DNA from 2 places in the Priestia sp. 3CA3 genome. Region 2 is predicted to be linked to the other one. Evidence: predicted binding sites of a transcription regulator. Region 2 holds the regulator's gene; the other holds the start of a gene.
The links. Region 2 encodes Rex, which represses fermentation and respiration genes when NADH is low (regulators of the CRP and FNR family bind a similar motif). Its sites were predicted from a motif close to TTGTGAAATATTTCACAA; they were not measured.
Positions count from the first base shown of each region.

Region 1: AC1VNJ_RS12355 (DUF1641 domain-containing protein) is a predicted target of Rex. The motif match lies at 1,317-1,334, and genes of this name have one in related genera.

Region 1 is NZ_JBXENJ010000004.1:105,231-108,488, reverse strand. Features, by position in the region: gene AC1VNJ_RS12365 (ammonium transporter) at 1-570, opposite strand, end outside; gene AC1VNJ_RS12360 (hypothetical protein) at 567-983, opposite strand; gene AC1VNJ_RS12355 (DUF1641 domain-containing protein) at 1,413-1,865, shown strand; gene AC1VNJ_RS12350 (NAD(P)/FAD-dependent oxidoreductase) at 1,899-3,077, shown strand; gene AC1VNJ_RS12345 (AEC family transporter) at 3,125-3,258, opposite strand, start outside.
Region 2 is NZ_JBXENJ010000025.1:4,518-7,775, reverse strand. Features, by position in the region: gene AC1VNJ_RS26300 (CPBP family intramembrane glutamic endopeptidase) at 1-7, shown strand, start outside; gene AC1VNJ_RS26295 (YdiK family protein) at 4-231, shown strand; gene tatC (twin-arginine translocase subunit TatC) at 258-1,013, opposite strand; gene tatA (twin-arginine translocase TatA/TatE family subunit) at 1,029-1,214, opposite strand; gene AC1VNJ_RS26280 (redox-sensing transcriptional repressor Rex) at 1,268-1,906, opposite strand; gene AC1VNJ_RS26275 (ABC-F family ATP-binding cassette domain-containing protein) at 2,366-3,258, shown strand, end outside.

The DNA.
Region 1 (3,258 bases), on a different contig from region 2:
CGTGAACTTCCCTTTTCTCGGTCCAATCATTATTGCAGCTGCTAAAGCTGAAAAACCGCCAAGAGCATGGATAACTGCCGAACCGGCAAAATCAAGCATCCCTAACTTACTAATCCATCCGCCTCCCCAAATCCAGTGGCCGGCTATAGGATAAATAAATGTAGTCATTAAAATCGCATATAAAAGATATGCGCGGAAATTAATTCGTTCTGCCACCGCTCCAGAAACGATAGAAATGACCGCAATCACAAACGCACATTGAAACAGCCAAAATGTTTCAAGCCCAATTGGAATGTCAAGGTGCGATAAATTACCTGAGAGCGCAAAACCGCTTTTACCGACGATTCCGCCTAAATCATCTCCGTACATTAATCCAAACCCAATTAAATAGAAACAAAGCGTTCCTATTGTAATATCAGCGAATACTTTCATAATAATATTGACGCTATTTTTATAGCGGACAAAACCTGCCTCTAGCAAGGCAAAGCCGCCTTCCATTAGCAAAATCATCGCCGCTGTTAATACAACCCACGTCGTATTTATACCTAAACTTAGTTCATTAACACTCATATCCCAACGCCTCCACTGCTTTTTAGTCGTTTTATTTCTTGTACAATAGCAGGCGAAAGCGTAATTTCACTTGTTTCTTCATTTTCCGCTTTTATTAATTCAAGAACTTCATGAAGTTCTCGCATTTGTGCTTTAAGGTGATCAATTTTTTTAAAGCGTTCCTTTACGTATACCATATACTCGACCGCTTGATGCTGACTTAAAGGACGCCCGGTAAAAAATTTACGAAACGGTGATAGTGATTGGTACCAAGCTTCTTCAGCACGTTTCTTCTCTTCGTATTTACTAATTTTCGCTTTTATATCTTCTATTTCTTGTGCTTTAGCTTCTTTTAACTTCATTATAAATTCAATTAATTTTAATTGAGGCAATGTAATGACCACATTATGATAAAGTTCATCCACTATAACCATGTTATATCTCCTTACATAAGATGTTATATTTAGATTATATGTAGAACACTATAGTAAGTCAATGTAATTTTTTGAAAACTCTTTAAATAGTAAATGCGCCCTATCTTTTTACTACTTATAGAATATTAAGTTCGTATGTGTTGAAATATGACGTTATTTGTTTTATCGTAGGAAGAGGAATTATGTTAGTTCCCTATTTTAATTTTATTTACCTAGGCAATTATTCGCTTTATTTTTTATAAACTTTTATTAAACAAAGGGTTACGAGGTTCTTCACTTATTTTTTCAACGAAATGAGTTGATTTTATCTCGTATTAAAATTAAAATAGAATTATGTGCAAGATTTCACAACTTCACAATGTAGTTTGAAAGTCTAGCAGATAACTAGGAACTACATATGCAACAGTATCCAGCAAAGGAGGACTTTTCATGTCTCAATCAACTATTCAAAAATCAGCTGCAGAGGAAAATGCTGCTGTACAAACAGAAGCGGCGGTTAACAAAGGTCAAGCGGATGTGTTAGATCAATTGTTAAAGCCTGAAGTACAAGAAGCTCTTACTGTTCTTGTAGATAATTTACCAAAATTATCTGAAATGGTAACGGTGCTTACAAAAACTTACGACGTTGCGCAATCATTATTAACTGACGACGTATTAAAAGAAGATCTACTTGGTGGAGTAAAAGAATTTATCGAGCCAGTAGAAGGAACAGTAAAAGGTCTTGCAGCTACTGCAATCGAAGCAAACGATCGTGCAGAAGCAAATGCTTCTAATTCAATCGGTTTATTCGGTTTATTACGCATGCTTAAAGATCCACAAGCTCAAAAACTATTCCGCTTTGCACAAGCGTATTTAGACATTACAAACGAAAAACAAAAATAATTTTCATTAAAAAGTGTGGACGGAGGATCGACTATGTCAAAACATATTTTAATTTTAGGCGGCGGTTACGGTGGTTTATTAACTGCAATGACAGCTCGCCAACACCTAAGTGCGGATGAAGCAAAAATTACAGTAGTGAACCGTTTTGCTACTCACCAAATCATTACAGAATTACACCGTCTAGCTGTAGGCGGCGTTTCTGAACAAGCGGTAGCTTTACCACTTGATAAATTACTTAAAAACTACAACGTTGATTTAAAAATTGCAACGGTAAAAGAAATTTCACCAGATCAACGTGAAGTATCTCTTGAAGATGGTACAAAATTAAGCTACGACTACCTTGTTACAGCTTTAGGTAGTGAAACTGCTTACTTCGGTATCCCTGGTTTAGAAGAGCACAGCTTCGTTCTTAAATCAGTAAATGATGCAAACCGTTTACGTGCACACGTAGAAGCTTGTATCGCTGAATACAGCAAAACAAAAAATAAAGCTGACGGTACAATCGTAGTTGGCGGTGGCGGATTAACAGGTATCGAACTTGTTGGTGAATACGCTGACTTAATGCCAAGCCTATGCCTAAAACACGGTGTGGATCCAAAAGAAATTTCTCTATACTGTGTAGAAGCAGCTCCTACAGTTCTTCCAGGCTTCCCTGCTGAATTAGTAGAGCGCGCTCAATCAAGCTTAACAAAACGTGGCGTTACATTTGTTACTGGTACACCTGTAACAAAAATGGATGCTACAACTGTTGAACTTAAAGACGGCAGCAAAATTGAAACAAAAACAATGGTATGGACTGGCGGAGTTCAAGGTAACTCTGTAGTTGCTAACTCAGGTATCGAAGTAAACCGCGGTCGTGCACTTGTAAATGAATTCTTACAATCTACATCTCATAAAGATGTATTCCTTGCTGGTGACTCAGCGGTTGTAATGGGTCCAGAAGGTCGCCCTTACCCACCTACTGCTCAATTAGCTTGGCAAATGGGTGAAGTTGTAGGCGTGAACTTAGCAGTAGCTATTCGCGGCGGAGCAATGGAATCATTCGTTCCTGTCTTCTCTGGTACACTAGGAAGTCTTGGACGCAAAGATGCAATTGGTACAATCGGCGGAAACAAAACGCAATTAAAAGGTTTACCAGCATCACTTATGAAAGAAGCAAGTAACGTTCGTTACTTATCTCATATCAAAGGATTATTCGCATTAGCTTATTAATCCGTCTTAAAACGAAAGAGGGAAATTCCTCTTTCGTTTTTTTTTATTTACATAAGCCAAGAAATAAGAAGCGGCAGCGTAACCAGCGATAAAATAGCACTAATAACAAAAGCAGAGGCCGTTTCGTTTTCCATGCTTTCAAACCGCAAAGCAATCATCGCAGCTACAGCAGATCCAGGAA
Region 2 (3,258 bases):
TTTATGAAGAATATCCCTTTAACACGAGGGTTTATTTATATTATTATGGGGATTTTATTCACCTACTTGGCAATTCAAAATGCCCAGGAAACCGTCTGGAATTTCCCCACAATCTTATTTGCACTCGTAGCCGCATTCGATTTCAGGTTTGCGGTTCGCATCTTTATCTTGCACTACAAAATTAAAAAATTGCAGCAGCAATATAAAAATCAAGATGATTCATCCAAATAAAAAAACCACTGTTTCAGTGGTTTTTTTTACATACTAACATCTTCTCTTTCTTGCTCTGCCCTTGCCTTTAACACTTTGCGATACGAAATGCGGGAAATAATGATGCTGATTTCATACAAAATTAAGAGCGGCACTGTCACCATCATGTGCGAGAGCAATTCCGGTGGTGTAATAAGTGCGGCAATAACTAGCAGTACGAAATAGGCATATTTTCGAATTTGAGATAAAAACATAGGCGTTATAATTCCTAAACGCGTCAAAAACATAACGACGACAGGAAGCTGAAACAACAAGCCAAAAGGCAGTGTGAGCTGCATTAAAAAAGAAAAGTATTCATTAATGCCAATCACTTGGTTTACATTCAGCTCATCAGAAACGCGCGTCATAAAATCAACGACAAATGGAAACAACACAAAATAAGAAAAAGAGACACCGCCGATAAAGAGAAAAATGGAAACAGGAATATATCCAAGCGTTACCTTACGCTCTTTTTCATATAAACCAGGACTAATAAATGCCCAAAGTTGATACAGTGCAACAGGAGCTGCAAGTACACAGCCGATAATAACAGCAAATTGCATATAAATCTTAACTGGATCTGTTAACCGAAATGCATTCATCGTTAAATTCTTTGCCTCATCAGCATGCTGTAAATAGACAATAACCTTATCCGCTATAAAAAAGCCGCCAATTGTGGCAATCACAAAGAAAAATAAAACAATTAAAATGCGTTTTCGCAGCTCTCCTATATGATCATATATTGACATTTCTTGTTCGGTCATACTATGATCACCCTTTTACTCTTTGTCATCTACTTGACGCTGTTTATCTTTTTCACGATCTTCTGATGCACCACTAGCGGCATGCTTAAACTCTCTAAGCGTTTGGCCCACTGATCTTCCTAGCTCCGGTAACCGTTTCGGTCCAAAAATAAGCAGTGCTACAATCGCAATAATAATCCAACTGCCTGCTCCAATCCCCATATTCCCACTCTCCTTATTAATTTAGACTTAAGGAAATCGTAACACAGTCCGCCTTATTCAACAGGATAATTTTTCAAAAAGTAGACGAGCGACTGTAATTCTACAGCAAGATCAATATGATGGAGTCGAATCTCATCCGGTACGTTTAAGCGTGCAGGAGTAAAGTTTAAAATTCCTTTAATTCCGCAACTCACTAAACGATCAGTAATTTGCTGAGCAACAGTGGCAGGAACGGTTAAAATCGCTACTGAGATGTCATCACTCATATAATCTTCCAATTGGTCAAGATGATAGACCGGCACGTCGCCTACTTTCGTACCTACTTTATCTTCTATCACATCAAAAGCGCACTCAATTTTGGTGTTATTATTTTTAATAAAATTATAATTTAAAAAGGCCGTTCCTAGATTCCCTACGCCAATCAGTGCTACTTTCGTTACTTCATCTTGGTCTAACGTTTTACGGAAAAATGTAAGTAAATAATTCACATTGTAGCCGTATCCCTTTTTTCCTAATGCACCAAAGTAAGAAAAGTCCCGACGAATAGTAGCAGAATCCACTTTCACTGCCTCACTTAACTCCGCTGACGACACACGCTGTTTACCAGAAGCATGCAAATTTTTCAAAAAACGATAATAAAGCGGCAATCGTTTAGCCGTTGCTTGTGGTATTTTTAATTGTTCAGTGTTCACGTTGTACCCCCTCAGTTCATGTATGTCATTACTAACATTTTCAAGTCATATTGCATTACCTTTCACAAAGCATCAACCGCTTTGAGGTAGCGCTTCCAATTCTCTCTCTTTTCTCTTGTTTTATATATACTCCGCTTCACACCTCGACGGCTTTTGTCTATTCAGCACTCCTTAAAGTCGGTATGTAGAACGAAGCAATTAGCCCTTCAAAGGATCGGTTTGTTAGTCATGACGGATTTTTTTACATCCATCATAGATAAGTTCAGAGATGCACTTATCTCTTATTTTAACATAGTATCCTGTATAAAATGTGCAGGTAAAATCATTTTATTTCATGAATCAAAACATTCGCTTCATCATTTGTCCTTGTCCCTCTACAAATTACAAACGCTTGTAGGAAGAACTTGTAGTTAAAAATATGTTAAAATACACTATGGATATACTACTAGAGGTGAAAAAATGATTATTCTACAATTGAACGGTATTACAAAATACTATGGGGCAGAACCCATTTTATCGAATATAAAGTTAGAAGTACAATCAAAAGACCGCATTGCCCTAGTGGGACGAAACGGTGCTGGTAAATCAACTTTATTAAAAATTATTGCTGAGCAGCTTTCCTATGACAGCGGAGAAATTATTAAACCTAAGGGTGTTTCCATTGATTATATGGGACAAGATACAGTTCTTGAGTCAACACTCTCCATATGGGAAGAAATGATGACTGTCTTTGCTCCATTAAAGAAGATGGAAAAAGAATTACGTACGCTTGAAACGAAGATGGGTGATCCAGACATTTTTAATGATTCAGTTCAATACGAAAAATTAACCAAAGAGTATGATCAGCTTCAAGTAACGTTTAAAGATTTAGGCGGCTATCAATATGAAGCGGATACACGATCTATTCTTCACGGTTTCCGTTTTTCAAACTTTGACTACAGCACCCCTATTTCCTCCTTAAGCGGTGGACAAAAAACGCGCCTGGCTCTTGCAAAACTGCTTTTAACAAAGCCTGATTTGCTTATTCTGGATGAGCCTACCAACCACTTAGATATTGAAACTTTAGCATGGCTGGAACAGTTTCTGCAAGGGTATGAAGGAGCTATTTTAATCGTTTCACATGATCGTTACTTCCTTGATAAAGTCGTAAATCAAGTGTATGAAGTCGTACAAAAAACAACGGTGAAGTACACGGGCAACTACTCTAAATACCTTGTACAAAAAGCAGAGCGATATGAAAAAGAGTTGCGTCAGTACGAAAAGCAGCAAGATGAAGTCGCAAAGCTGAATGATTTTATTCAGCGAAACATCGCCCGCGCATCGACTACAAAACGTGCGCAAAGCAGACGTAA